Linked DNA regions of Aminobacter aminovorans. The protein of the gene in region 2 interacts with the protein of the main gene of each other region in a pairwise test. Links are inferred from orthologs where the notes say so. Each region holds a gene or a part of one and is shown on either strand. Other genes may lie near its edges.

The links.
Region 1: the proteins of rplI (region 2) and lon interact in binary tests that used the Escherichia coli proteins (3 or more experiments, as listed by UniProt). The link is inferred for Aminobacter aminovorans from one-to-one orthologs.

What each region holds. Positions count from the first base shown.
Region 1 is NZ_UFSM01000001.1:3,700,058-3,714,639, forward strand. What follows is about bases 6,499-9,603. They hold lon (endopeptidase La), read right to left. Parts: upstream 9,206-9,603; coding sequence 6,791-9,205; downstream 6,499-6,790. Other genes in these bases: DY201_RS18310 (HU family DNA-binding protein), read right to left, coding at 6,499-6,608; clpX (ATP-dependent Clp protease ATP-binding subunit ClpX), read right to left, coding at 9,579-9,603. Outside these bases: DY201_RS18275 (ABC transporter ATP-binding protein), read right to left, coding at 1-77; DY201_RS18280 (ABC transporter permease), read right to left, coding at 74-979; DY201_RS18285 (ABC transporter permease), read right to left, coding at 979-1,971; DY201_RS18290 (helix-turn-helix domain-containing protein), read left to right, coding at 2,200-2,853; DY201_RS18295 (ABC transporter substrate-binding protein), read left to right, coding at 2,853-4,445; DY201_RS18300 (M24 family metallopeptidase), read left to right, coding at 4,574-5,680; DY201_RS18305 (DUF6636 domain-containing protein), read left to right, coding at 5,847-6,245; more of DY201_RS18310, read right to left, coding at 6,336-6,498; more of clpX, read right to left, coding at 9,604-10,853; DY201_RS18325 (ATP-dependent Clp protease proteolytic subunit), read right to left, coding at 11,154-11,786; DY201_RS18330 (class I SAM-dependent methyltransferase), read left to right, coding at 12,056-12,685; DY201_RS18335 (CatB-related O-acetyltransferase), read left to right, coding at 12,718-13,365; DY201_RS18340 (cupin domain-containing protein), read right to left, coding at 13,369-13,713; DY201_RS18345 (O-acetylhomoserine aminocarboxypropyltransferase), read right to left, coding at 13,782-14,582.
Region 2 is NZ_UFSM01000001.1:4,200,745-4,214,950, forward strand. What follows is about bases 6,117-8,845. They hold rplI (50S ribosomal protein L9), read left to right. Parts: upstream 6,117-7,056; coding sequence 7,057-7,635; downstream 7,636-8,845. Other genes in these bases: rpsF (30S ribosomal protein S6), read left to right, coding at 6,117-6,573; rpsR (30S ribosomal protein S18), read left to right, coding at 6,573-6,821; DY201_RS20775 (cyclopropane fatty acid synthase), read left to right, coding at 7,779-8,845. In the rest of the region: fabF (beta-ketoacyl-ACP synthase II), read right to left, coding at 1-1,155; DY201_RS20740 (acyl carrier protein), read right to left, coding at 1,185-1,421; fabG (3-oxoacyl-[acyl-carrier-protein] reductase), read right to left, coding at 1,641-2,378; fabD (ACP S-malonyltransferase), read right to left, coding at 2,553-3,494; DY201_RS20755 (LTA synthase family protein), read left to right, coding at 3,921-5,777; more of rpsF, read left to right, coding at 6,082-6,116; more of DY201_RS20775, read left to right, coding at 8,846-9,086; DY201_RS20780 (YnfA family protein), read left to right, coding at 9,175-9,498; DY201_RS20785 (autotransporter family protein), read right to left, coding at 9,652-11,988; DY201_RS20790 (replicative DNA helicase), read left to right, coding at 12,566-14,065.

The DNA.
Region 1 (14,582 bases), 500 kb from region 2 along the record:
CCCTTGACCACGTCGACCGGACCACGCGCCGTCGGGAACGTGACCTTCAGGTTGCGTATTTCAAGCAGCGGGTTCATTGCCGATCTCCATGCTTGGGGTCGAGCACATCGCGCAGACCGTCTCCGAGGAAACAGAAGCCGAGGCTGACGATGACGATGGCAAAGCCGGGCATCGTCGCCACCCACCACTGGTCGAGGATGAAGGAGCGGCCGCGCGAGATCATCGCGCCCCATTCCGGCAGCGGCGGCTGGGCGCCGAGCCCGATGAAGCCGAGGCCGGCGGCCGTCAGGATGATGCCGGCCATGTCGAGCGTGACCCGGATGATCATCGAGGACGTGCAGAGCGGCAAGATGTGGTTGACGATGACACGGAACGACGAGGCGCCCTGCAACTCGACGGCCGAGACGAACTCCGAGTTACGGATGGTCAGGGTTTCGGCTCGGGCGATGCGGGCATAACCGGGCCAGGTCGCAATCGCGATGGCGATGATCGCGTTCTGGATGCCGGGTCCGAGTGCTGCCACGAAAGCCAGCGCCAGGATCAGCTTCGGCATCGACAGGAAGATGTCGGTGATGCCCATCAGGATGCGATCGACCCAGCCGCCGAAATAACCGGCGACAGCGCCGATGATCAGGCCGACGGGCGCGGCAAGCACGGCCACCAGCGCCACGATCATCAGCGTAATGCGCGCGCCGTAGACCACCCGGCTCCAGATGTCGCGGCCGAGCTCGTCCGTGCCCATCCAGTTGTCCCAGCTCGGCGGCTTGAGCCGCATGGCGAGGTCCTGGCCAACAGGCGAATGGGTGGCGATCCACGGCGCAAACAGCGCCACCAGGATCAGCGTCAGCACAATGACCGCACCGACCATGGCCAGCGGGTTGCGCGCCAGCGCGCGGCTCAGCCGGTAGCTGCGGCCAAGCCGGGCCTGCAGGCGCGAGGACGGCGAATCGTCAAGAAGCCAGTCACGTGTCGTAGCCATCAGCGTGCCCTCGGGTCGAGGACGCGGTAGAGCACGTCCGAAATCTTGTTGATGCCGATGAAGACGGCGCCGATGACCAGCGTCGCGCCCAGAACGGCATTCATGTCGGCGTTGAGCAGCGCCGTCGTCAGGTAGTTGCCGATGCCCGGCCAGGAGAACACGGTCTCGATCATCACCGACCCTTCGAGCAGGCCGGCATAGGACAGGCCGATGACGGTGATCAGCGGCACGAGGATCGGCCGGAAGGCGTGGCGCCACAGCACCAGCCGCTCCGACACGCCCTTGACCCGGGCGGTAGTGACATATTCCTGCGCCAGTTGGTCGAGCATGAAGGAACGCGTCATGCGGGCGATGTAGGCAAGGCTGAAGAAGCCGAGCACCGCTGCCGGCAGCGCGATATGGGTCAGCGCGTTGACGAAGATCTCGGTGTCGCCGGCAAGCAGGCTGTCGATCAAAAGCAAGCCGGTAACCGGCTCGACGAGGCCATCATAGAAGATGTCGATGCGGCCGGGACCGCCGACCCATTGCAGCTTGGCATAAAACAGCGCCAGACCGACTAGGCCGAGCCAGAACGCCGGCACCGAATAGCCGAGCAGGCCGACGACGCGGATGACCTGGTCGACGAGACTGCCCTGACGGCTGGCGGCATAGACGCCCATCGGCACGCCCATCAGCACGCCGATGATGATGCCGATCGTCGCCATCTCCAGCGTTGCGGGAAAGACGCGGGCCAGATCCTCGGCGACGGGCCGGCCCGTCGAGACCGACATGCCGAGGTCACCCGTCAGCACGTTGCCGACATAGTGGAAGAACTGGACGATCAGCGGCTTGTCCAGGCCCATCTCGATGCGGACGGCCTCGTAGACGGCGCGCGGGGCACGGTCGCCGACGACGGCGAGGACCGGATCGATCGGTACGACCCGGCCGATGAAGAAGGTGATGGCGAGGAGGCCGAGGAAGGTGAAGGCGACGGCGACGATGACGCCAAGCACGCCCTTCACTGTCTTCCAGGCGTGCCGCGCATTGCGCGACGAGCCGCCAGGCCCTGTTGGAAGCGCCTTAGCGGCGGAGTCGATTTCTGATGCCACGCGGTCTTTGTTCCTACCACATTGGCCGCGTCGCGGATGCGGCACGGATGTTTTCTGTCGAGCAAAATTCTGCTTGGACTATACAAATAATTTTGCTTAGATCAAAAAAAATTTGATGGGAGCAAAAAAAGCGTGTCCTCGGAGGCCAGCAAAAACACGCCGTCGAGCCAGCCCAAGGTTGGCGCGCTGATCCGTGCCCGCCGTCGCCAGCTGTCGATGACGTTGCAGGAATTGTGTGATGCCGCAGGCATTTCGGTCGGCTACCTCAGCCAGGTCGAACGCGATCACGCCACCCCCTCGCTTGGCACCCTCGCCCAGATCGCCCGCAGCCTCGACGTGGGTGTGTATTACTTCATCGCCACGCCCAGCGCGGAAGACGGACTGACGCGGGCGGCCGAGCGCAACCGATTCTCGGTCGACGGCTCGTCGATCGTCTACGAGCGCATCGCTGCCGACTTCACCGGCAACGTGCTGTCGTCCTTCGTCCTCAACGTCCCGCCAGGCTACCGCTCCGAGACGGTCAGCCATGAAGGCGAGGAAATCCTGTTCATCCTCGAGGGTTCGATCACCCAGCGCCTCGAGGACGAAGAGATGGTGCTTTCGCCCGGCGACAGCCTGCACTTCCGCGGCAATCGTCCGCATTCCTGGTCGAACGACACCCAACAGTTCGCGCGCATGCTCTGGACCGGCACCTTGCCGATGTTCAGGTCGCGCACGGAGCATCCGGCCCTGCGCGGTTCAAGGGCCGAAGAGAAGACAACGGGAACCAAAAAGGAGAGAAAATGATGAAACTGTTCAAAGCCGCGCTGCTCGCCGCGGCGCTGGCGATGCCGATGACGCCCGCTATCAGCCTTGCAGCCACGCCCGCAGGCGTGCTCGTGGTGGCGCAGAACATCGACGACATCGTCAGCATCGACCCGGCCGAGGCCTACGAGTTCTCGTCGGGCGAATATGTCTCCCAGACCTATGACCGTCTCGTCCAGTACGACGCCGCCGACACCAAGACGCTGGCCGCTGGCCTCGCCAAGGAATGGGCCGTCGACGACGCCAACAAGACAATCACTTTCACGCTGCGCGACGGCGTCAAGTTCACCTCGGGCAACCCGCTGCGCGCGGAGGACGTGGTCTATTCGTTCAAGCGCGTCATCGTACTGAACAAGGCGCCGGCCTTCATCCTGACCCAGCTCGGCTGGACGCCCGAGAATTTCGATTCGATGGTCAAGGCCGACGGCAACAAGGTCGTCATCAAGTATGCGGGCGACTTCGCTTCGGCCTTCGTGCTCAACGTGCTGGCCGCCCGTCCGGGCTCGATCGTCGATGCGGTGACGCTGCAGGCCAACGAGGCCAATGGCGACATGGGCAATGCCTGGCTGAAGTCGAACTCGGCTGGCACCGGCCCGTTCGTGCTCAAGGCTTTCCGCCCCGGCGAGCTGATCAACCTGACCGCCAACCCCGACTATTTCAACGGCGCGCCCGCGATCAAGGGCGTCATCATCCGCCACGTCGCCGAAGCCGCGACCCAGCAGCTGCTGCTGCAGTCGGGCGATGTCGACATGGCCAAGAACCTGACCTCGGACCAGATCGCGACGCTTGCCGGCAACGACAAGGTGACGACCGAGACCTATCCGCAGGCGGCCGTGCACTTCCTGTCGTTCAACCAGAAGACCGAAACGCTGACGCCGCCGGCCGTCTGGGACGCCGCCCGTTACCTGGTCAACTACCAGGGCATGACCGACACCTTCCTCAAGGGCCAGATGCAGACGCACCAGGCTTTCTGGCCGAAGGGTTTCCCGGGTTCGCTCGACGAGACGCCCTACAGCTACGATCCCGCCAAGGCCAAGCAGATCCTGGCTGACGCCGGCATCAAGACGCCGATCAAAGTGACGCTCGACGTCATCAACTCGACGCCGTTCACCGACATGGCGCAGTCGCTGCAGGCAAGCTTCGCCGAAGCCGGCATCAACTTCGACATCGTGCCGGGCACCGGTTCGCAGGTGATCACCAAGTACCGCGCCCGCACGCATGAGGCGATGCTGCTGTACTGGGGCCCTGATTTCATGGACCCGCACTCCAACGCCAAGGCCTTCGCCTACAACACCGACAACTCGGACGGAAACTACCAGTCGACCACCACGTGGCGTAACGGCTGGGCCGTTCCGGAAGAGCTGAACAACGAGACCAAGGCAGCTCTCGCCGAGGCCGACCCGGCCAAGCGCAGCGCGATGTATGTCGACCTGCAGAAGAAGGTGCAGGAGAAGTCGCCGATCGTCATCATGTTCCAGGCCGCGACCCAGGTTGCGCGTGCCAAGAACGTCGAGGGCTACGTCAACGGCGCGACGTCCGACTTCGTCTATTACCGTCTCGTCAAGAAGAACTGACGAGCCGGCCTGGCAGGGACCGCCCATTGCGGCGGTCCCATCGCCCTTACCTGACACATTACCCACTCCCCAAACATTACCCCCTCCCAAACATTACCCCCCTCCCCAACTCCGAGAAGGCAGAGACGATGTACGAAGAGCGGATGGCGCGGTTGCGCGAGCGCATGGCTGAGACGGGAACCGACCTTGTGGTCGTTGGCCCCTCCTCGCACCTTGTCTGGCTCGCCGGCATGTCGCCCCATGGCGACGAACGCCCGGTATTGCTGATCGTGTCGCAGAAGCATGCGGGCTTCCTGATGCCGGTGCTGAACGCCGACAGCCAGCGCCCCTTCACCAAGCTGCCCTTCTATCCCTGGGCCGATGCCGACGGCCCGCAGGCGGCCCTGTCGCAGCTGCTCGCCGATTGCGGCATCAATCGTGGCGTTGATGGCGGCACCGTCTCGGTTGCCCTCGACGAGACCATGCGCGCCGATTTCGCGCTGCTCGCGCTCGATGCCCTGCCCGGCGCCAAGCGCAGCTTCCTGAACGATACGGTGAGCTTCCTGCGCGGCAAGAAGGACGAGGCCGAGTACGCCCTGCTCAAGATGAACGCGGTGCTCAATGACGGCGCCATGAAGGCAGGCTTCGCCGCGCTGAAGGAAGGCGTGACCGAGCTCGAGGTCGGCAAGGCCATCCGTGACTTCTATGCGGCCAATGGCGCGACCGGCGAATTCGTCAGCGTCTGCTTCGGCGAGAACGGTGCCTTCCCGCACCATCACACCGGCAACCGCAAGCTTAAGGCCAACGAGGCCGTGCTGATCGACATCGGCGGCCGCAAGGACGGCTATCCCTCCGACATGACCCGCGTCGGTGTGTTCGGCGACAAGCCGGAAGGGTTCGACGAGGTGCATGGCGTCCTAGAACGTGCGGTGCAGGCTGCGATTGCCGCCGCAAAGCCCGGCGTTGCCGCCAAGGAAGTCGACAAGGCTGCCCGCGACGTCATCACCGCCGCCGGCTACGGCCCGAACTTCCTGCACCGCACCGGCCACGGCCTCGGCATCGACATCCACGAGCAGCCCTACATCACCGGCACGTCGGAGACGATCCTGCAGGAAGGCAATGTGTTCTCGATCGAGCCCGGCATCTATCTGCAGGGCCGCTTCGGCCTGCGCCTCGAGGAGATTGTCATCCTGCGCGGCAACCGCGCCGAGGTGTTGTCCGACCTGCCGCGCGAGGCATTTCTGGTCAAGGCGTAGACCTTCACCGAACCAGTCGAACACGGAAAAGGGCCGCAGCAGCGGCCCTTTTTGTTGGCGCTTTCGCCCCCCGTTCTGTTGCCCCAAGTTTGCGTTCCGGTGCTATCCTGGCACTCGCGAAACCGTGGAATTGTGCTGGAGGGGTTGTGCGTTCTTTGCTCGTGGGGTGTTCGCCCTGATCTCGATCGATGCACGCGCCGTAGAACAGAGCTTCCCGGCCGACGGCGGCGTCATCTATTTCAATATGCCGTCGGGCAATGTCGGCTGCCAGTACACGCCTGCGGGCGGCTCGGAGGTCTACAAACCCGAAGATGGCGGGCCGGAACTTGGCTGCGACCGTATCGAGCCGACCTATCTCAGGTTTGTCCTCGGAAAATCAGGAAAAGCCAAGCGTTATCAGAATGTTGGCGACACCGGATGCTGCGACGGCTCGCATAGGCTTGAATATGGCAACAGCTGGAAAAAGGGCCCCTTCAGCTGCACGTCCGACAAGGCCGGATTGAGCTGCGTCCGCGATGATGGCCACGGCTTCTTCATCAGCCGGTCGAAAACTCAGGTCTACTGAGCCGTAGGGCCGCCGTTACGCCTCCATTCCGAGGCAAAAGAAAAGCCGGGCAAGCCCGGCTTTTCAGTCATGATGTCGGCAAGAAAGCGATCAGTTGACCGCGTCCTTGAGGCCCTTGCCGGCCGAGAACTTCGGGACCGTGCGAGCCGGGATCTTGACTTCCGCACCCGTCTGCGGGTTACGGCCAGTCGACTCCGCGCGTTTTGACACGGTGAAATTTCCGAAACCGACGAGCCGGACATCGCCGCCGTTCTTCAGTTCGCCGGTGATGACGGAAAAAACAGCGTCGACAGCGGACTGCGCGTCACCCTTCGAGAGCTTGGAAGCCTCGGCGACGGCGGACACTAGTTCGTTCTTGTTCATTCAAATTCCCTTCCATGAGAAAACCGGGACATAGACTCAGCCGGTAGGACACGGACTTTAGGAAAAAGTGCGGGCACAACCAAGTCGAAAAGGCGCAAAAAGCCCAGAATTCCGCGGTTTCTTCACATGAAAAAGCCGGGCATGAGCCCGGCTTTTTGTTTTGGCGGTGACTTTAGATACAACTAATGAGCGAAACCCTTGCCGGCATCCTCGCCGGCATCCGGCTTGGAGGCCGGGACGTCGACCGGCTCGGTCCACTCAATCGGCTCAGGCATCCTGACCAGTGCATGACGCAGCACTTCACCGACCCGGGAAACCGGGATGATCTCCATGCCGCTCTTCACGTTTTCCGGAATCTCCGCCAGATCCTTGGCGTTGTCTTCCGGAATCAGCACCTTCTTGATGCCGCCCCGCAGCGCTGCGAGGAGTTTCTCCTTCAGGCCACCGATCGGCAAGATACGGCCGCGAAGCGTGATCTCGCCGGTCATCGCCACATCGGCCCTGACCGGAATGCCGGTCAGGATCGAAACAATCGCAGTCGCCATGGCGGCACCTGCGGACGGACCGTCCTTCGGCGTGGCGCCCTCGGGCAGGTGCACGTGGATGTCACGCTTGTCGAACAGAGGTGGCTCGACACCGAAATCAAGCGCTCTGCTGCGGACATAGGATGCCGCCGCAGAAATCGATTCCTTCATGACGTCGCGCAGATTGCCGGTGACCGTCATCTTGCCCTTGCCGGGCATCATCACGCCTTCGATCGTCAGCAACTCGCCGCCGACCTCGGTCCAGGCAAGCCCGGTGACGACGCCGACCTGATCTTCGCCTTCGACCTGGCCGAAGCGATAACGCTGCACGCCGAGATAATCGTCCAAATTGGCGGCGGTGACCTTCACCGACTTCTTCTTGGTCTTGATGATCTCGGTGACGGCCTTGCGCCCGAGCTTCATCAGCTCGCGCTCGAGGCTGCGCACGCCCGCTTCACGGGTGTAGGTCTGGATCACGGCACGGATGGCATCCTCGGAAACCGAGAATTCCTTGGGCTGAAGCGCGTGGTCGCGAACAACCTTAGGCATCAGGTGCCGCTTGGCGATCTCGACCTTCTCGTCCTCGGTGTAGCCGGCGATGCGGATGATCTCCATGCGGTCCATGAGGGGCGCAGGGATGTTCAGCGTGTTTGCCGTCGTCACGAACATCACGCTCGACAGGTCGTATTCGACCTCGAGATAGTGGTCCATGAACGTTGCGTTCTGTTCCGGATCGAGCACCTCGAGCAGCGCCGACGACGGATCGCCGCGGAAGTCCTGGCCCATCTTGTCGATCTCGTCGAGCAGGAAGAGCGGATTGGACTTCTTCGCCTTCTTCATCGACTGGATGACCTTGCCGGGCATCGAGCCGATATAGGTGCGGCGGTGACCGCGGATCTCGGCCTCGTCACGCACGCCGCCGAGCGCCATGCGCACGAACTCTCGGCCGGTCGCCTTGGCGATCGACTTTCCGAGCGAGGTCTTGCCGACGCCGGGAGGACCGACGAGGCACAGGATCGGCCCCTTCAGCTTCTTCTGGCGGCTCTGCACGGCGAGATACTCGACGATGCGGTCCTTTACCTTGTCGAGGCCGTAGTGGTCGGTGTCGAGCACCTCCTGGGCGAAGTTCAGGTCCTGCTTGACCTTGGAGTTCTTGCCCCACGGGATCGACAGGATCCAGTCGAGATAGTTGCGCACGACGGTGGCTTCAGCCGACATGGGCGACATCGAACGCAGCTTCTTGAGCTCGGCATCCGCCTTTTCGCGGGCCTCCTTCGACAGCTTGGTCTTCTTGATGCGCGCCTCGATCTCGGCGGACTCGTCACGGCCGTCTTCGCCTTCGCCGAGTTCCTTCTGGATCGCCTTCATCTGCTCGTTGAGATAGTACTCGCGCTGGGTCTTCTCCATCTGCCGCTTGACGCGGCTGCGGATGCGCTTTTCCACCTGCAGGACGGAGATTTCGGCTTCCATGAAGCCCATCGCCTTTTCGAGCCGCTCCTTGACGGACAGCGTGCCGAGCATCTCCTGCTTCTCGGTAATCTTGATCGCGAGGTGCGATGCCACCGTGTCGGCAAGCTTGGAATAGTCCTCGATCTGGCTGGCGGCACCAACCACTTCGGGCGAAATCTTCTTGTTCAGCTTGACGTAGTTTTCGAAGTCGGAAACCACCGAACGCGCCAGCGCCTCAACCTCGACCTCTTCCTCTTCAGGCTCGCTCAGGATGAGAGCGTGGGCCTCGTGGAAGTCGGTCTTGTCGGTGAAGGACTGGATCTTGGCACGCGTCGTGCCTTCGACCAGCACCTTGACGGTGCCATCAGGGAGCTTCAGCAGCTGCAACACGTTGGCGAGCGTGCCGATGTCGTAGATCGCATCGGGCTCGGGATCGTCGTCGGCGGCATTCATCTGGGTCGCAAGCAGGATCTGCTTTTCCTGACCCATCACCTCTTCCAGGGCCTTGATCGACTTTTCACGTCCCACGAACAGCGGGACGATCATGTGCGGGAACACGACGATGTCGCGCAACGGCAGGACTGCGAAGGTACCTTCGCTGGAAGAGCGGGATATTTTGGCCATTGTCCAACCTTTCATTTCGCAGCCGCGCGAGCGCCAACCGCGAATCTCATATTAACGACCATGGACGGTTCCGCCTACCGCCGATTACCGCGCGGCATTACAGCACGAAAACCCACCCATCGCCTCTTCTTCCGTTAGTTGGAGCTTCGCCGGGTAAACATCAAGGCCAATCACGCTTGTGCACGACCCCGAAAATCGGAATCGATTTTCGGAAAGGATCATGCACCGCTTCAAACCTCCACAGCGTCCTTTGCGCATCCAGGGACGCACGGCGCTGTAGCGTTTGCCGGCCCGAACCGACGAGGCTCCAAAATGCCAACGGCGCCGCTGGGGCGCCGTTCGCTGGAGCGGTTCCAAGGGAAACGGCCAGGCCTCAGGCGCTGACGTTGCCCTTCTTTTCCTTCTGCTCGGAGTAGATGTAGAGCGGCCGGGCGCTGCCGGTCACCACCTCTTCCGAGATAACCACTTCCTGCACGCCTTCCAGCGCCGGAAGCTCGAACATGGTGTCGAGCAGGATCGCTTCCATGATCGAACGCAGGCCGCGAGCGCCGGTCTTGCGCTCGATGGCGCGCTTGGCGATCGCCGACAGCGCGTTCTCGTGGAAGGTCAGGTCGACATTTTCCATCTCGAACAGGCGCTGGTACTGCTTGACCAGCGCGTTCTTCGGCTCGGTCAGGATCTGGATCAGCGCAGGCTCATCGAGGTCCTCGAGCGTCGCCAGCACAGGCAGACGGCCGACGAACTCGGGGATCAGGCCGAACTTCAGCAGATCCTCCGGTTCAACCAGACGGAACACCTCACCGCTGCGACGGTCTTCCGGCGAAGCGACGGTGGCGCCGAAGCCGATCGATGTCTTGCGGCCGCGATCCGAGATGATCTTGTCGAGGCCGGCAAAGGCGCCGCCGCAGATGAACAGGATGTTGGCGGTGTCGACCTGCAGGAATTCCTGCTGCGGGTGCTTGCGGCCACCCTGGGGCGGCACGGAAGCGACGGTGCCTTCCATGATCTTCAGCAGCGCCTGCTGCACGCCCTCGCCGCTGACGTCGCGGGTGATCGAAGGATTGTCAGACTTGCGGCTGATCTTGTCGATTTCGTCGATATAGACAATGCCGCGCTGGGCGCGTTCGACATTGTAGTCGGCCGACTGCAACAGCTTGAGGATGATGTTCTCGACATCCTCGCCGACATAACCGGCTTCGGTCAGCGTCGTCGCATCCGCCATGGTGAACGGCACGTCGATGATGCGGGCCAGCGTCTGGGCGAGCAGCGTCTTGCCGCAGCCGGTCGGGCCGATCAGCAGGATGTTGGACTTCGCCAACTCGACGTCATTGCTCTTGGAGGCGTGTGCCAGGCGCTTGTAGTGATTGTGGACGGCCACCGACAGCACGCGCTTGGCGTAAGGCTGACCAATGACGTAGTCGTCCAGAACCTTGAGGATTTCCTGCGGGGTCGGCACGCCCTCGCGCGACTTCACCATCGAGGTCTTGTTCTCCTCGCGGATGATGTCCATGCACAGTTCGACGCACTCATCGCAGATGAAGACGGTCGGGCCGGCGATGAGTTTGCGTACCTCATGCTGGCTCTTGCCGCAGAACGAGCAATAGAGCGTGTTCTTGGAGTCGCCGCCGCCGTTGCTGACCTTGCTCATCTTGTCCAAGTCCTTTCACTGCCGCCCGGCCGAAGGTCTGGCTCCGGGGCGCATATGCAATCTAACGACGGACGCCGCCACCGCCATCCCATGGCCGCCGCAACGAGCTCCGTACACTCACATTCCAGAAGTCGCTGCAACGAGTCGCGGCACCCTTGAACAACGCTAAGCCGTCGAAGCTCAACGCCACCTTAACGTAGGCCGACGCTTCCACCGAGGGAACAGCAAAATGTGTCCGAAATGCCGCAGGGCACCTCAAAAATGCGAGATGTTGCCCTGCAGGCAGGTCGAAGCATCCAATCACGAAGCCGTGGCACCCTCGGCGACGTCGCGGCTTTCGATGACCTTGTCGATCAATCCGAAGTCGCGAGCCTCGTCCGCGGTCATGAAATGGTCGCGGTCGAGCGTCTTTTCAATGGTCTCGTAGTCCTTGCCGGTATGCTTGACATAGATCTCGTTGAGACGGCGCTTGAGCTTGACGATGTCCTGGGCGTGACGCTCGATGTCGGAGGCCTGCCCCTGGAAGCCGCCAGAAGGCTGGTGCACCATGATGCGGGCGTTCGGCGTCGCGAAACGCATGTCCTTGTGGCCGGCGCAGAGCAGCAGCGAGCCCATCGAAGCGGCCTGGCCGATGCACAGCGTCGAAACCGCCGGCTTGATGAACTGCATGGTGTCGTAGATCGCCATGCCCGAGGTAACCACGCCGCCGGGCGAGTTGATGTAGAGGTTGATCTCTTTCTTCGGGTTCTCGGCTTCGAGGAACAGCAGCTGGGCACAGACCAGCGTCGCCATGCCGTCTTCGACCGGACCGGTGATGAAGATGATGCGCTCTTTGAGCAGGCGCGAGAAGATATCGTAGGCGCGCTCGCCGCGGTTGGTCTGCTCGACCACCATCGGAACGAGGTTCATGTATGTTTCGACGGGGTTCTTCATCGACTATCCCTTTATCGTGAGGGGATTCCGGCGCCGGACGGGCAGAATCGGTTCAGAGGCTTTGCCCTGTAAATAGGATGCCGCCTCACCATTGCGCAAGGCCGGTGAACACCCATGATTTCAGCTATTGCTAACTTTCGCTGCGACAGCTGGCTCAATGCTCGGTACTGGAACTTTCCATGCCTGCTGCGGTAGTGGCTCCTCTCAAATGACGCTCGGCTGTCGGTTGAGCGGATATGCGGGCTTGATGACGATCTCGATGGCCTGTTTTGCGGACACCAGCTATCGGAGCGATCGTGAGGGAAGCCAAAGACCAGGAAACGATCCGGTTCTACTCGAACGAGGCAGAAACCTACACGGCAAGGGGCCAGCCGGCGAGCAGGCACCATCTCCACGACTTCATGGCCCGCCTGCCCGCCGGCGGCCGCGTGCTGGAACTCGGATGCGGCGCGGGACAAGACAGCGAGGCCATGCTTGCCGAGGGCTTCGACGTAACGCCGTCAGATGGTACGGAGGCAATCGCGGCGGCGGCCGCGAGACGCCTTGGCCGAACCGTCAAGGTCCTTCTGTTTGACGACATCGACGAAGTCGACGCCTATGACGGCGTGTGGGCCAATGCCTGCCTGCTGCATGTGCCGCGCGAACATCTACCGGCAGTCATTTCCCGTGTTCAGCGGGCGCTGGTCCGCGGAGGGGTGTTTTATGCAAGCTTCAAGGCTGGCGAGGCCGAGGGGCGTGACCGCTTCGGAAGGTACTATAACTACCCTTCCCCGGAATGGCTGGCAGGCGCATATGGCGACCGCGGCTGGAACGGGCAAATCGAAATCACCAGCCGCAGAGGCAGCGGCTACGACCGCCAGCCAACCAACTGGCTTCATGTATTCGCCACCAAAGCCTGAGTGGCTGGGGTGCGCCCCGAGGATCTAAAGCAATGAAAAACGACGCCAAGCACTGGTCCAAGGTGGAACTGCTGCACGAGACCGTGACAAACCCGAACATCCATGTTCGCGGCACACACAGCTATTACAGCGACGCGTGGTCGGGGTCGTTCGAAGACAGCGTGGTGCGCTATCTCTATGGCGACGAATACAGCCTCAAGGCTTGGCAGCCCGCCTGGCCGATCGACCAGCTCCATATCGGCGACTATGTCTGCATCGGCGCCGAGGCGGTGATCCTGCTTGGCGGCAACCATACGCACCGCACGGACTGGTTCAGCCTTTATCCCTTCCCGGAGTTCATTCTGGATGCCTATGCCGGCAAGGGCGACACGATCATCGGCGATGGCGCCTGGATCGGCATGCGCGCCATGATCATGCCCGGCGTGAACATCGGCGAAGGCGCCATCATTGCTTCCGGTGCGATCGTCACCAAGAACGTGGCGCCCTACACCATCGTTGCTGGAAATCCGGCCGTGCCGATCAAGACGCGCTTTCCGCAAGCCGTTGTCGACAAATTGCTGGGGCTCAAGGTCTACGGATGGCCTGCGGAGAAGTTCGAGGCGCTGAAGCCGCTCCTCTGCGCCAACGAGATCGACGCGCTGGAAGAGGCAGCGGAAAAATTCGACACGGGAAAAAGCTGACGCTCAGAGGCGGATCACATATTCCTTGCGAGTCGTTTCAAGCACTTCCCAGCTTCCTTTGAAGCCGGGCCTGAGGACGAAGCTGTCGCCGGCCCGCACAGTGCGGGCTTCGCCACCCTCCTCCGCGATGACAGAGACACCCGACAGGATGTGGCAGAACTCCCATTCGTCATAATCGATGCGCCATTTGCCCGGCGTCGACTGCCAGATGCCGGCATAGAGGCCGCCGTCGGCCTCCTCGGCATTCCAGGTGCTGAATTTCGGGTCGCCCGAAATCAGCCGGTCGCTGGCCGGCGCGCCCGCTTCCGGCTCGATGCCATTGACGTCGATGGTAAGAAATCTCGGCAAGATCGAACTCCCAAACAGCAAAAGGCCCCGGCAGCGCAATCTGCCGGGGCCAAGTCTTGCACGGCCGATCAGGCCTTGGCCAGCGCCTGTTCGAGGTCGGCGATGATGTCGCTGACATCCTCGATGCCGACTGACAGTCGCACGACATCAGGCCCGGCGCCCGCCGCGATCTTCTGCTCGTCGGAGAGCTGGCGGTGGGTGGTCGAAGCCGGGTGGATGACCAGCGACTTGGTGTCGCCGATATTGGCAAGGTGCGAGAACAGTTCCAGGCCCTCGACGAACTTGACGCCTGACTCGTAGCCGCCCTTGAGGCCGAAGGTGAAGACGGCGCCCGCGCCCTTGGGCGAGTACTTCTTCATCAGCGCATGGTTCTTGTCGCTCTTGAGGCCGGGATAAGCCACCCATTCGACCTTGGGATGGTCGGAGAGCCAGCCGGCGACGGTCAGCGCATTGTCGCAATGGCGCTGCATGCGCAGCGGCAAGGTCTCGAGGCCGGTCAGAATCAGGAACGAGTTGAACGGCGAAATCGCCGGGCCAAGATCGCGCAGGCCGAGCACGCGGGCGGCAATGGCGAAAGCGAAATTGCCGAAGGTCTCGTGCAGCACGACGCCGCCATATTCAGGCCGCGGCTCCGACAGCATCGGGTACTTGCCCGACTTCGACCAGTCGAAGGTGCCGCCATCGACGATGACGCCGCCGATCGAATTGCCGTGGCCGCCGATGAACTTGGTCAGCGAATGGACGACGATGTCGGCACCATGCTCGATCGGGCGTATCAGATAAGGGCTTGCCAGCGTGTTGTCGACGATCAGCGGCAGGCCGTGCTTGCGGGCGATGTCGGCGACCTTCTCGATGTCGACGAAGGTGCC
Region 2 (14,206 bases):
ATCGATGGCCGTCTCGCGCTCGGGATTGTCGAGATTGATCGTCGCCGGCACGATGTTGTCGCGGATGGCGAGGATCGAGAAGATCGCCTCGGCAGCACCGGCAGCCCCCAGGAGATGGCCGATCGACGACTTGGTCGACGACATCGACACCTTGGAGGCGGCGTCGCCGACAAGACGCTCGACAGCGCCGAGCTCGATCGTGTCGGCCATGGTCGAGGTGCCATGGGCGTTGATGTAGTCGATGTCGGCAGGCGTCAGCTTGGCGCGCTTGAGGGCGGCCGTCATGCAGCGGAAGGCGCCATCGCCATCCTCGGCGGGTGCGGTGATGTGATGGGCATCGCCGGTCAGGCCGTAGCCGACCACTTCTGCGTAGATTTTCGCGCCGCGTGCCTTGGCATGCTCGAGCTCTTCGAGCACGACGACGCCGGCACCCTCGCCCATGACGAAGCCGTCACGGTCGCGGTCATAGGGGCGCGACGCCTTTTCCGGATCGTCGTTGCGATCAGTCGAGAGCGCCTTGCAGGCGGCAAAGCCGGCCAGCGACAGGCGCGTTACCGGTGCCTCGGCGCCGCCGGCCACCATCACGTCGGCATCGCCGAACATGATCAGGCGGGCCGCATCGCCAATGGCGTGCGCGCCGGTCGAGCAGGCGGTGACCACGGCGTGGTTCGGGCCCTTGAGCCCGTGCCGGATCGACACCTGGCCGGAAACCAGATTGATGATCTGGCCTGGAATGAAGAAGGGGCTGATGCGGCGCGGGCCGCGCTCCTTGAGGATCAGGGCGTTCTCGGCGATGCCGTCAATGCCGCCGATGCCCGAGCCGATCATGACGCCGGTCGAATTCTGTTCGTCCGGCGTCTTTGGCTGCCAACCGGAATCCTTCAATGCCTCGTCGGCGGCCGCGATCCCGTACAGGATGAAGTCGCCGATCTTGCGCAGTTCCTTGGGTTCAAGGACCGCTTCGGGATTGAAGCTGTTGTTGGAGCCGTCGCCGCGAGGGATGACATTGGCGATCTTGCAGGCGAGGTCGTCGACCTCGAACTCCGTGATCCGCCGGGCTGCGCTGCGGCCGGAAAGAAGCTCTTTCCAGCCGTGCTCGTAGCCCATGCCGAACGGTGAAAGCAGGCCAAGGCCTGTGACGACCACACGCCTCATCGCAGGCATCCCTGACAATTCGCGATCGCTCAGGCCGAAGCCTTGTCGATGTACTTCACGGCGTCGCCAACGGTGAGGATGGTCTCGGCCGCGTCGTCGGGGATCTCGACGCCGAATTCTTCTTCGAAAGCCATGACGAGCTCGACCGTGTCGAGGCTGTCCGCGCCCAGATCGTCGATGAAGCTCGCAGCTTCCGTCACCTTGTCGGCGTCGACGCCAAGATGTTCAATGACGATCTTCTTGACGCGCTCTGCGGTGTCACTCATGTGGGCATCCTCAGTCTGGTGTTGTTAGGTCTTCGTTAGCGGGCGGATTGCCGCTAATCAAGCTGTAATCTACGCTTTCCCAAGCGCTCGGGCGGCGGTCGGGTTTCGTCCTGGCCACCTGATGGAGCGCGGCAATACACGAAAAATTCACCGCGTCCAAGGCAAAAGGGCCGGTTATCCCGGCCAATCGCCCAATCAGATCCCAAATCAGATCCCAAATCAGATCATCGCCATGCCGCCATTGACGTGGATTGTCTGGCCGGTGACGTAGGCCGCTTCGTCGGAAGCGAGATAGGCGACCGCCGAGGCAACTTCCTTGCCGGTGCCCATGCGCTTGGCCGGGATCGCGGCCATGATCGCCTCTTTCTGCTTGTCGTTGAGCTTCTCGGTCATCGCCGATTCGATGAAGCCGGGTGCGACGCAGTTGACGGTGATGTTGCGGGTGGCGATCTCCTGGGCCAGCGACTTGGAGAAGCCGATCATGCCGGCCTTGGAGGCGCAGTAGTTGGTCTGGCCGGGGTTGCCGGTCACGCCGACGACCGAGGTGATGTTGATGATGCGGCCATGACGGCGGCGCATCATCGGATGCGTCAGCTCGCGCGTCAGGCGGAACATCGCCGTCAGGTTGATCTCGATGACCTGGTCCCAGTCGGCATCCGACATGCGCACGAACAGGCCGTCCTTGGTGATGCCGGCATTGTTGACCAGGATGTCGACCCCTTCGAGTTCGGCCTCGGCCTTCTGGCCCAGCGCCTTGACCTCGTCGCGGTCGGCGAGATTGGCCGGGAACAGCTTGACGCGGTCGCCGAGTTCGCCGGCTAGCGCCTCGAGCTTTTCGATGCGGGTGCCGTGCAGGCCGACAATGGCGCCCTGCTTGTGCAGGATGCGGGCGATTTCTTCGCCGATGCCGCCGGATGCACCGGTGACGAGTGCCTTGCGGCCGGTCAGATCGAGCATGTTGCTACCTTCCTTGAAGAGCGCACCCTTCACACGGGTGGGGTCGTTTGAATTGCTCAGTCGCCTGCTTGGTTCGGGGCGCCTGCTTGGTTCGGGGCGCCTGCTTGGTTCGGGCGCCTGATTGGTCCAGGCCTGATGGGTTCGGGCGCCTGATTGGTTCGGCGCCTGAATGGTTCAGGCGAGCGCGGCGATGGCCGCGTCGATGTCGGCCGGGTTGTTGACGGCAGCCGTCGCGATTTCCTTGTTGATGCGGCGAGCGAGGCCCGACAGCACCTTGCCGGCGCCCACTTCATAAAGCGTGGTGATGCCGTTGTTGCCGAACCACTCGACCGTCTCGCGCCAGCGCACCTGGCCGGTGACCTGCTCGACGAGGCGGGCGGCGATCTCCTCGGGGTCGGTGATCGGCTTGACGGTGACATTGGCAACCACCGGCACGACCGGGACGTTCTTCTTCACGCCGGCCAGCGCCTCGCGCATCTTTTCCGCCGCCGGCGCCATCAGCGCCGAATGGAAGGGGGCGGAGACCTGCAGCATCAGCGCGCGCTTGGCGCCCTTTGCGGTGCAAAGGGCTGCGGCACGCTCGACCGCCGCCTTCTCGCCCGAGATGACCAGCTGGCCGCCGCCATTGTCGTTGGCGATCTGGCAGACCGAGCCTTGTGCCGCCTCAGCGCAGGCGGCGTCGACGTCGCCCTGCTCGAGGCCGATGATCGCAGCCATGGCGCCCAGGCCTGCCGGCACGGCGGCCTGCATGGCGTTGCCGCGGATGCGCAGCAGGCGGGCGGCGTCGGCGACCGAAACAAAACCTGCGGCGGCAAGCGCCGAATATTCGCCGAGCGAGTGGCCGGCGACATAGGCGACCTTGTCCTTGAGCGACAGGCCGCGCGATTCAAGCGCCCGGAACGCGGCCATCGACACCGCCATCAGCGCCGGCTGGGCATTGGCGGTCAGCGTCAGCGTCTCCTCGGGTCCTTCCCAGATCAGCCTGGACAGCTTTTCACCGAGCGCATCGTCGACTTCCTCGAAGACGCGGCGTGCCTCTGGAAAGGCATCGGCGAGTTCCTTGCCCATGCCGACGGCCTGGCTGCCCTGCCCGGGAAAAGTGAATGCAACGGCCATGTTGGTCTCCTGGCTACTTGCCGCATCGGCCCGGACCGGAATCGGTTTTTCGGGGTCGACGGGCAGACATATCACGCGGCGCGCCACCGGACGTCCTGGAACCAGCCGCGCGCCATATCGTTGTGCCTCTGGCGCAATGGATACCGCGAAGTCAAGTCTTGAGGGCTTTGGGACCCCAATGGGGCAAATAATCACAGAGAATTAATGCCAAATACGTTTTGTTTGCCCCCTCCTTCTCAATTTTGCCATATGCGCTAGGTTTTCGATGACAGTTTCGTGACGGTTGCGTGACGCTGCCGTCCAGCGTTCGAGGAAGTTGAGTTGGCAAAGCTGTTCGCGACAGGCAAGTCCGTCGCATATGACGGGGAAAACGAGGCTGAAGCACTCAGCCGGCGTGACTATGCATTGGGCGTCCTGCGCTCGGTGATGATCACGCTCGCCGTCTCGGCCGTGCTGGTCTTCGCCATCGAATTGGTTGCCCGCGGCTCCTTCATCGACACGCTCAATTTCTTCCAGCAGCCGTTCAAGCCTAGCTGGACCACGGTGGCGCTGTTCGCTTTGCTGATCATCGGCTTCGACGCTCTGCTCGGCCGCCCCTATAACGGCCTGTTGATCGTCGCACCCGTGGCGCTGATGCTGGCCTTCGTCGGCCACCAGAAGTCGCTCTATCTCGGCGACCCGCTCTACCCGACCGATTTTCTCTATGCCCGCCAGATCGTCGAACTGATGCCGCTTTTGGTGCGCGAGCGGCCGCTTGCCGGCATAGGCATTGCGGTTGGCCTCATCGGCGGCATCTCGCTGCTCGTGCTCGCCTGGCGCTACTGGCGCCGCCGCATGCCGGCGCTGTCGTTCTGGGCGCGCATGTCGCGCCTGGCGATCGCCATTCCGGCGCTGGCCTTCTTCGTCTCGATCATGGACTACGCCACCTTCTCGTGGACGCGCGATCGCCTGCAGATCATCCCGATGATGTGGGACCAGAAGGAAAACTACGCCTCCAACGGCTTTGCCATTGCCTTTGCGCTCAACGTGCCGATGGCCAAGGTCAAGGCGCCGCAGGGCTATTCCGACAAGGCCATCGACGCCATCGCAGCACCTTCGCAGAAGGCCGCCGTGCTCCCCGAGGAAAAGCCCGACGTCATCATCGTGATGAGCGAATCCTTCTGGGATCCGACGCGCCTGCCCGGCGTCGCGATCACGCCGGACCCGATCCAGAACGTGCGCGCATCGCAGTCCGGCCACGTCTTCTCGCCCGAATTCGGCGGCATGACCGCCAATGTCGAGTTCGAGGCGCTGACCGGCTTCTCCAACGCCTTCCTGCCGGCCGGCTCGATCCCCTACCAGCAATATGTCCGCGCGCCGGTGCCTTCGCTTGCCACCTTCTTCAAGAGCGAAGGCTACGACACCAAGGCCATCCACCCCTTCGGCGGCTGGTTCTGGAACCGCGCGCCGGTCTACAAGGCCTTCGGCTTCGACAAGTTCATGTCGGAAGAGAACCTGCCGCTGCTCGCCAAGCGCGGCCCGCTGGTCTCCGACGCCGCACTGACCGAAGAGATCATCCGCGAGGCCGACGCCACCGATCACCCCTTCTTCATGTTCGCGGTCTCGCTGCAGAGCCACGGCCCCTACGAGCCGAACCGCTACAGCGACACCACCCACAAGGTCGAGGCGCCGACGTCGCAATGGGCGCGCGATTCGATCCTGACCTATGCCGAGGGTGCTTCCGACGCCGACCGTGGCCTGAAGCGCCTGATGGACTGGGCCAGCAAGCGTGAGCGCCCGACCGTCATCGCCTTCTTCGGCGACCACCTGCCGCCGCTCGGGCCGGTCTATGTCGAGACGGGTTTCATGAAAGAGCCGGTCGCCAAGCGCAAGGCGCCGATCGACGAAATGCTAGTGCAGCACGAGACGCCGCTGGTCGTGTGGTCGAACCGCACCGGTGCTGCGCGCGACATCGGCTCGATCAGCCCGGCCTTCCTGCCGCTGCATGTGCTCGAGACCGCCGGCATCAGCCACCCCTATTATACCGGCTTCCTCGGCGACCTGCATGACCGCTACCGGGTCGTCGACCGCAACATGCTTCTGCCGCGCCAGGGCGAGTCGGTGTTCGACTGGTCGCGCCAGAAGGAGCTCGATCCGGCGATCCGCGATTTCCGCTGGCTGCAATATGACATGATGTTCGGCAAGCGCCGCGGCGCCAAGGGCTTCTTCCCCGAGACCGTCGACAAGGTTGTGGCCAACCGCACGCGTTCGCCGCTGTTCCTCCGGGACGAGGCATTCGGCTGAGCCAAAACCGGCCGGAAAGGCCGGTTTTCCTGAGAATCTCGGCCTTCCCCCTTGCCTTGGCTGCACTTAGCATGTAGACGCCCGCCATCTGCCGGTCCCAGCTGGGGGCTGAACGGAGGGCCGGAGGCTTTCTTGAAAGTCGCCGTGTGAAGCGAAAACGCTTCCGCCTCCCGTGTCTCCGCTCTCGACCGTCTCGTCGTGCTCCTTTCTTCCCCTGAAGGCCGCAAGGTCTCGAAGGGTCAGGGAGGTCGCAGAGGCTCTAGCCGCCGGGACCGGAAGATGGAAACGAAGAAAGGCAAAAACTATGGCTCTTTATGAACATGTGTTTCTTGCCCGCCAAGACCTCTCGCAGCAGCAGGTCGATGCACTTGTCGAACACTACAAGGGCATCATCACTGCAGCTGGTGGATCGGTTGGCCGGGTCGAGAACTGGGGACTGAAGTCCCTCACCTACCGCATCAACAAGAACCGCAAGGCGTATTACACGCTCATGGACATCAGCGCTCCGTCGGCTGCCGTCAAGGAAGTCGAGCGCCAGCAGGGCCTGTCCGAAGACGTTCTGCGCTTCCTGACCGTCAAGGTCGACGCGCATGAAGAAGGCGTCTCCGCCATGATGCAGAAGCGCGAAGAGCGCTCCGAGCGTGGCGATCGCGGTGGCTTCGGCGACCGTCCGCAGCGCAGCTTCGGCGACCGCGACCGCGGCGACCGTGGTCCGCGCAGCTTCGGCGACCGCGATGGCGGTGGTGATCGTGGCCCGCGCCGTCCGCGCGAAGGCGTTGAAGGGGGTGCAGAATAATGGTCGACATCAATCAGATCCCGACCCGTCGTCCTTTCCACCGCCGTCGCAAGACCTGCCCGTTCTCCGGCGCCAACGCACCGAAGATCGACTACAAGGACGTGCGTCTGCTGCAGCGCTACATTTCCGAGCGCGGCAAGATCGTTCCTTCGCGCATCACCGCCGTCAGCCAGAAGAAGCAGCGTGAACTCGCCCAGGCGATCAAGCGCGCCCGCTTCCTCGGCCTGCTGCCCTACGTGGTGAAGTGATTTCAGTTCCGGCCCGGCGGCATCCGCCCCGGGCCGGAATACTCCCTGCCGCGACGGGCGCGGTCGGGTGAAGCTCAAATCCCGGGTTGGATTTCTCAGGAAATCCTAACTGCCGCGACAGGCAGGACAGCGAAACCGGCGGCAACGCCCGCATTGCTTCCTTGCCCGTTGAATTTTTCCGCTGCCTGTGCAGCCAACGACCGCTGCCTCTGCAGCCAACGAAAGGACAAGGACAATGGACGTCATTCTCCTCGAACGCATTTCCCGCCTCGGCCAGATGGGCGACACCGTCAAGGTCAAGGACGGCTTTGCCCGTAACTTCCTTCTGCCCAAGGGCAAGGCGCTCCGTGCCAACGAAGCCAACAAGAAGAAGTTCGAAGGCCAGCGCGCCCAGCTCGAAGCCCGCAACCTCGAGCGCAAGTCCGAAGCCCAGCAGGTCGCCGACAAGCTCGACGGCAAGTCGTTCGTCATCGTGCGCTCGGCTGGCGAAACCGGCCAGCTCTACGGTTCGGTCTCGACCCGCGACATCGCCGATCTGCTGATCGCCGAAGGCTTCACGATTGCCCGCAACCAGGTCGAGCTCAACCAGCCGATCAAGACCATCGGCCTGAGCAACGTCGCCATCGCGCTGCACGCCGAAGTCGAAGTCACCATCACGCTTAACATCGCGCGCACGGCCGACGAAGCCGAGCGTCAGTCGAAGGGCGAGACGCTGACCACCGCCGAAGCCATCTATGGCGACGACATCAACGAAAACGCCCGTCCGGACAGCTTCTTTGATCCGAACGAAGACGGCGAAGGCGACGAAGGCTGATCCCAGCCTCTGTCCCGAACCAGTTTTCTGGACCAAGCCCGGATGGCAACATCCGGGCTTTTTTTGTGCCAGGCGTGGAACTTGGCAGCGTCGCTCCTATTTTGAGGAAAGGACTACACGACTGACCTTTTCGCGAGCGCGCCATGAATATGCTGTTGCAACGCATCGTCGGGAAGCTTGTGCGTACCGGCAATCTGACAGTCACCGGCCCCAACGGACGATCGCACCGTTTCGGCGATGATACGGGCGACCCTGTCCACCTCCTGATCAAGACGCGGCGTGCCGAAAACGCCATCACGCTCGACCCGATGCTGGCTTTGCCCGAGGCCTATATGGACGGCGATGTCGACATCGTCGGCGGCGACGTGCTCGGGCTGATGCGGGTGGTGTTCCAGAATCTCGGCAATGGCAGCATCGACACTGCCTGGACCAAGGCGCTGGACAATCTGCGGCTCGCCTTCCGCCGCTTCCAGCAGGTCAACACGACAGCCCGTTCCAAGCGCAATGTGCAGCGCCACTACGACCTGTCGGGCGAGCTCTACCGGCTCTTCCTCGACACCGACATGCAATATTCCTGCGCCTATTTCGCCGACCCCGAAATGACGCTGGAAGAAGCCCAGATCGCCAAGAAGGCGCATATAGCAGCCAAGATGCGGCTCAGGCCCGGTCAGTCGGTGCTCGACATCGGCTCCGGCTGGGGCGGTCTCGGGCTCTACCTTGCCCGCACCTTCGAGGCGCAGGTGCTCGGCGTGACCTTGTCGACCGAGCAGCATGCGGTCGCCACCGAACGGGCCCAGGCCGAAGGGCTGGAGAACCGGGTCCATTTCGAGATCAAGGACTATCGCGACCTGGTCGAGCGCTTCGACCGCATCGTCTCCGTCGGCATGTTCGAGCATGTCGGCGTCAACCACTACCGGACCTTCTTCGACAATGTCGCCAAGCGCCTGAAACCCGACGGCGTGATGGTGCTGCATTCGATCGGCCGCGCCGGCCCGCCGGCCTCGACAAGCGCCTTCATCCGCAAGCACATCTTCCCCGGCGGGTACATTCCCGCCTTGTCGGAGGTGCTGCCGGCGATCGAAAAGGCCGGCCTGATGGTCACCGACGTCGAGATCCTCAGGCTGCATTATGCCGAGACGCTGAGGCACTGGAGCCTGCGCTTCGCCGCCAACCGCGACAAGGCCAAGGCGATCTATGACGAACGCTTCTGCCGGATGTGGGAATTCTATCTCGCCGCCTCCGAGGCAGCCTTCCGCTGGCAGGACCTGATGGTCTTCCAGATCCAGCTCAGCCACCGCAACGACACGCTGCCGCTGACCCGCGACTATATCGGCAAGTGCGAGAAGGCGCTGGCCATGCACGAGATGGGACACCGCCAGACGAAGCTCGCCGCGGAAGCCGAACCTGCCGCCAAGACCAGCCGCCGCAGGAAGGTCGGCGACAGGGAATAAGATCGCCGCCAACGCGGGACTGGGGCCTTGCGTCTCATGCGGCTCCCATAGGAAAAAGCCCGTCTCTCCCTGAGCCCGGGCTTTTTTCATGACCTATGCCATCTACGCCCTAGCAGCCCTTGCCGAGATCGCCGGCTGCTTTGCCTTCTGGGCCTGGTGGCGGCTCGACAAGTCGCCGCTCTGGCTGGCGCCCGGCCTCGTCGCGCTGGTCGCCTTCGCCTGGCTGCTTGCCCTTGTCGAAGCCGATGCCGCCGGCCGCACTTACGCCGCCTATGGCGGCATCTACATCGCGGCGTCCTTGTGCTGGCTATGGCTCGCCGAAGGCATCCGCCCCGACCGCTGGGACATGATCGGCGCCATCATCTGCATCCTCGGCGCCTCGATCATCCTGCTTGCGCCAAGAGGCGCCTAGAGCGCTTCCGCTTCTGTGCGAACCGCGGAAACGACCCTTGTTTTCTTCGAACCGCGGAAACGACCCTTTTTGCGCAATTCCGAACGGAAAACCGCTTCACACTTTTCCTGGAGTTGCTTCAGCGAACCTGCCGCCCGGCCGTGCCAGGCCTCGTCACCATTTGACCTGCAGGCCGACATTGCCTTCGAAGGTCCGGCTGCGCTCGCCACCCAGGTTGAAGCTGTAATCTGCCACCGCAAAGGCTGTGACCTTGTCGGTGAAGCTATGGCTTATGCCCGCGCCGAGCTCGAGCCTGGTGCCGCCCGTCTCGACCCGGATCGCGTCGCTGTCGAAATAGGTGACGTCCTCGCCGTTGAAGCCGTGCCAGAGATTGGCCTTGAGATAAGGCTTGAGCTGGCCCGAGGCGGTGTCGAACGTGCCCTCAAGGCGCGCGCCGATGCGGCCGGTGACGCCGCGCCCCTCGTCGAAGCGCACGCCCGACAAGGTGTCGTCGGCGTCTTCAAGGGAAACATCCTGCCAGATGATCTGCGCCTGCGGCTCGAGCATCCAGCCTTCGGTCAGGGTGATCGGTGCCCCCGCTTCCAGCGAGGCGGTCACCACGCGGCCGTCGGTATCGATGCCGATGGCGCGCTCGGAGCTTGCGTCGCCGCCGAGCCAGCTTCCCATCAGCACGGCATCGACATACCAGCCGCCTGGCCCGACATGGGTGAAGTAGCCGCCGACGCTGTAGGCATCGAGGTCGAGCTTGCCTGCGGCAAGGTCGGCCTGACCCTGGACTGCACCGCTGATATCGGCATTGAGGCTGGCATAGCCGAGGAACAGGCCGGCGGCATTGCGCGCCCCGGCCTCGGTCTCGCCACGCCAGAAATCGAGCCCTGCCTGGATACCCAGGGTCGTGGCGTCGGCCGAAGGTGAAACCGTGCCGGCCCAGTCCTGCCGGGAGCTGGAGCCGAAAACCCGGCTCCATGTGGTCGAAAGATCGTCGCCGCCGGCAAGGAACCCCTGTTCGCCGCGGCGCTCATGAAATGTGCCGAGCGTCGCCAATGCCACGTCGCGGGCCATTGGCGGCATCACCGAATAGACAGCCGTCTCGGGCCGGATCAGCGGGATGCCGGGCTCGCCCGGGTCAACCGGGTTGACCAGTTCGGAGCGCAGATACCAGTTCTCGCCCAGCCCTTGGGCATCGCCCCGGAACAGCAGATATTCGTAGGCGCCATAAGCCACCGGGCTCGCCAGCGTGAAGGCGCCGGAGTCGGTGGTGCCGCCCGATGTCGCTTCGACGACAAGGATGCCATCTGCATTGGTCTGCTGACCGGTGCCGCCAAGATTGACCACGATGATGCCGGTCGAACCGCTGGCGTTGCCGCCCTCGATCACCAGCCTGTCGGACGGCGCGCCGTCGCCTGAAACAACCGTGTCGAGCCTGAGATAACCGCCGGCGCCGATGTAGTTGCCAATGACGGTGAAGCTGTCGGCGGCACTTGCCGCACCATTGGTCAGGTCGACGGTGCCGGCATTTGTCAGCGTCACCGCATTGCCCGAGGTGAAGGCGCGCACGGCGGCGTTGACGCCGGCACCGGCGCGCAGCGTGCTCGATGCGTCGATACTCAGGCTGCCGGTGTTGGAAAGCCCATCGCCCAGCACGAAATCGCCGTCGAGCGTGAATTCGGACCCTTGAGTGAGATTGACGGTTTCCCAGTTGACGTAGCGCGCGACCGAAGTCGAGCTGGTGCCCTCGAATGTCAGCGTGTCGATGCTGGCGCTCGTGCCGCCATTGATGACCTGTCCCGCGGCAAAGCTCGCCTCGGTCAGGCCGAGCAGCAGCGCCGTGTCCTGCCCCGTGCCCATAACGACATTGCCGCCAATGCTCCCGCCTCCCAACCAACGGAAGGTGTTGTTGCCGTTGCCGAGATCGACGAACGTGCCGATCGACGCGGTGCCGGAAACTTCCAGCAGATCGTTGCCCTGCACCGCTTCGATGGAGGTGTCGATCGTGCCTCCCGACATCCGCATGACGTTATTGGCCTGCTCCAGATCGACATTGCCGATCCGCCCGCCGGTCATGGTCACGAAATCGCCGGCAAAAAACTCACCGATGATGCGGCCGCCGCTGATCGTCGCCGTATCGAGCGAACTGCCCTGGTTGAGCGAATTGATCACGCCGCCGGTCATGATGAAGACATCGGCGCCGCCGCCCTGGTTGACGGCGCCGTCTATCGTTCCCGAATGGATTTCGACGCGATCGACGAAACCGCCGAACACCACATCGCCAGTGATCGTGCCGGTGCCGCCCGCCGGCAGGGTCAGCGAATTGGTGCCGTCAGTGTCGGTCAGCCCTACGCTCGCACCGCTGTCGCAGACATAGATGCTGTTGCCGGCGGTCGGCGTCAGGTCGCAGGCGGCAAGGCCGGCCTGCGTCGAACCCAATAGAACCATGGCGGTGGAAGCCAGCCAGGTCAGTCGAGCCGGTGCAGGGCGAAGAATGTGCATGTTGCCTCCTCAAGCAGACGAGGCCCGCGCCGCAGCAGCGCAATTCGGCCCCTGCTAGCCCTCGGACAAATGCTTCGCCATGTGCCGCATCGCGATTAACAGCCCTGGGAACCGCAAGGATCAGCGAATACCCGAATAAAATCAACTGCAGATGTATACAAATTACCCCGGAATTGTGCTGAACGCCTTCTTGGTAAACAAGACGGCTCGCGGATTATTCCTGTTTTGTTCCTTCCGATTTCCGGCTACAGTTTCGCCGATTCGCGTGGCTCGGTTTCCGCTGCCGGCGGCTGCCGTGGGAAGTCTGGCTCGCAGGAGGCATCTCTTCCCGTTGGTTCAATGGCCTGCCGCGTACAGTTCGGCTCTGAGGATTCGATGGCTTTGGAGAAATTTGCGAGCCAGGATTCGGCAACAGTCAAATTGATTCCGGCAGTAGGACTCATGTCCTGTGGATGGTTTCGCCCAGCCTGTGAATTCTAGAGCAAACTGGCCTTGAAACCCACCTAAAGCAGATTGAGCCAGCAATTCGATATCGGACTCTGCTAGGGGAGTATCTGGTTCAGCGACGGGGACGACATTGGCAGAGGCAGCGCGCAAATTCGAGGTGGCGGAAGCGACCCCGCTCTATCGGGAAGCCCCCAACAACATCGAGGCCGAGCAGGCTTTGCTCGGCGCCATGCTGGTCAACAACGACGCCTTCTACCGCGTCTCCGACTTCCTCAAGGCGACCCATTTCTACGAGCCGCTGCACCGCAAGATCTTCGAGGTTTCCGCCGAGCTCATCCGCATGGGCAAGATGGCGAACCCGGTGACGCTGAAGACCTTCCTGCCCGCCGACGAAAAGGTCGGCGACATGACGGTCATGCAGTATCTCGTCGCCCTTGCCGCCAACGCCGTCACCGTCATCAACGCCTCCGACTACGGCCGCGCCGTCTATGACCTCGCCACCCGCCGTGCGCTGATCACCGTCGGCGAGGACATGGTCAACATCGCCTATGACGCGCCTGTCGACATGTCGCCGGCCGAGCAGATCGAGGACGCCGAACGGCGCCTGTTCGAGCTCGCCGAAACCGGCCGCTATGACGGCGGCTTCGAAAGCTTCTCCGATGCGGTCAAGACCGCCATCGACATGGCCAGCGCCGCCTATATGCGCGACGGCCATCTTTCCGGCGTCGCCTCCGGCCTGCACGACCTCGACGCCCGCATGGGCGGCCTGCAGTCCTCCGACTTGATCGTGCTCGCCGGCCGCCCGGGCATGGGCAAGACCTCGCTCGTCACCAACATCGCCTTCAACGTCGCCCATGCCTATGTGCCGGCGCAGCAGGCGGACGGCTCGTTCAAGGCCGAAAATGGCGGCGTGGTCGGCTTCTTCTCGCTCGAAATGTCGTCCGAGCAGCTCGCCACCCGTATCATTTCCGAGCAGGCCGAGGTGCCCTCCTCCAAGATCCGCCGCGGCGATCTCACCGAGGCCGACTTCGAAAAGCTGGTCAGCTGCACCCAGACGCTGCAGAAGATCCCGCTGTTCATCGATTCGACCGGCGGTATCTCGATCGCCCAGCTCTCGGCCCGCGCCCGCCGCCTCAAGCGCCAGCGCGGCCTCGACCTGATCATCATCGACTATATCCAGCTGATGCAGGGCTCGTCGGCCAAGTCGTCGCAGAACCGCGTCCAGGAAATCACCGAAATCACCACCGGCCTCAAGGCGCTGGCCAAGGAGCTCAACGTTCCGATCATCGCGCTGTCGCAGCTGTCGCGTCAGGTCGAAAGCCGCGACGACAAGCGCCCGCAGCTCTCCGATCTTCGTGAATCGGGCTCGATCGAGCAGGACGCCGACGTCGTGATCTTCGTCTACCGCGAGGAGTACTACCTCAAGAACAAGGAGCCGAAGCCCGGCACCGACGAATATCTCAAGTGGGAAACCGACATGAACGAGGTGCGCGGCAAGGCCGAAGTCATCGTCGCCAAGCAGCGTCACGGCCCCACCGGCACCGTCAGCCTCGGCTTCCAGGGCGAATTCACCCGCTTCTTCGACCTCGCACCAGAGCATCATCTGCCCGACAGGTTCGGGGAAGAGTAACGCATGCCAGAGCTTGCGCTCGTCGTTGGCGACGGTGGCGGGACAGCGCCCCCCTCTGTCCCCATGTTGATCAGAGGGCCGGACATCTCCCCCACAAGGGGGGAGATTGGCTGGCCGCTCACCTCTCGCCAATCTGGAGCG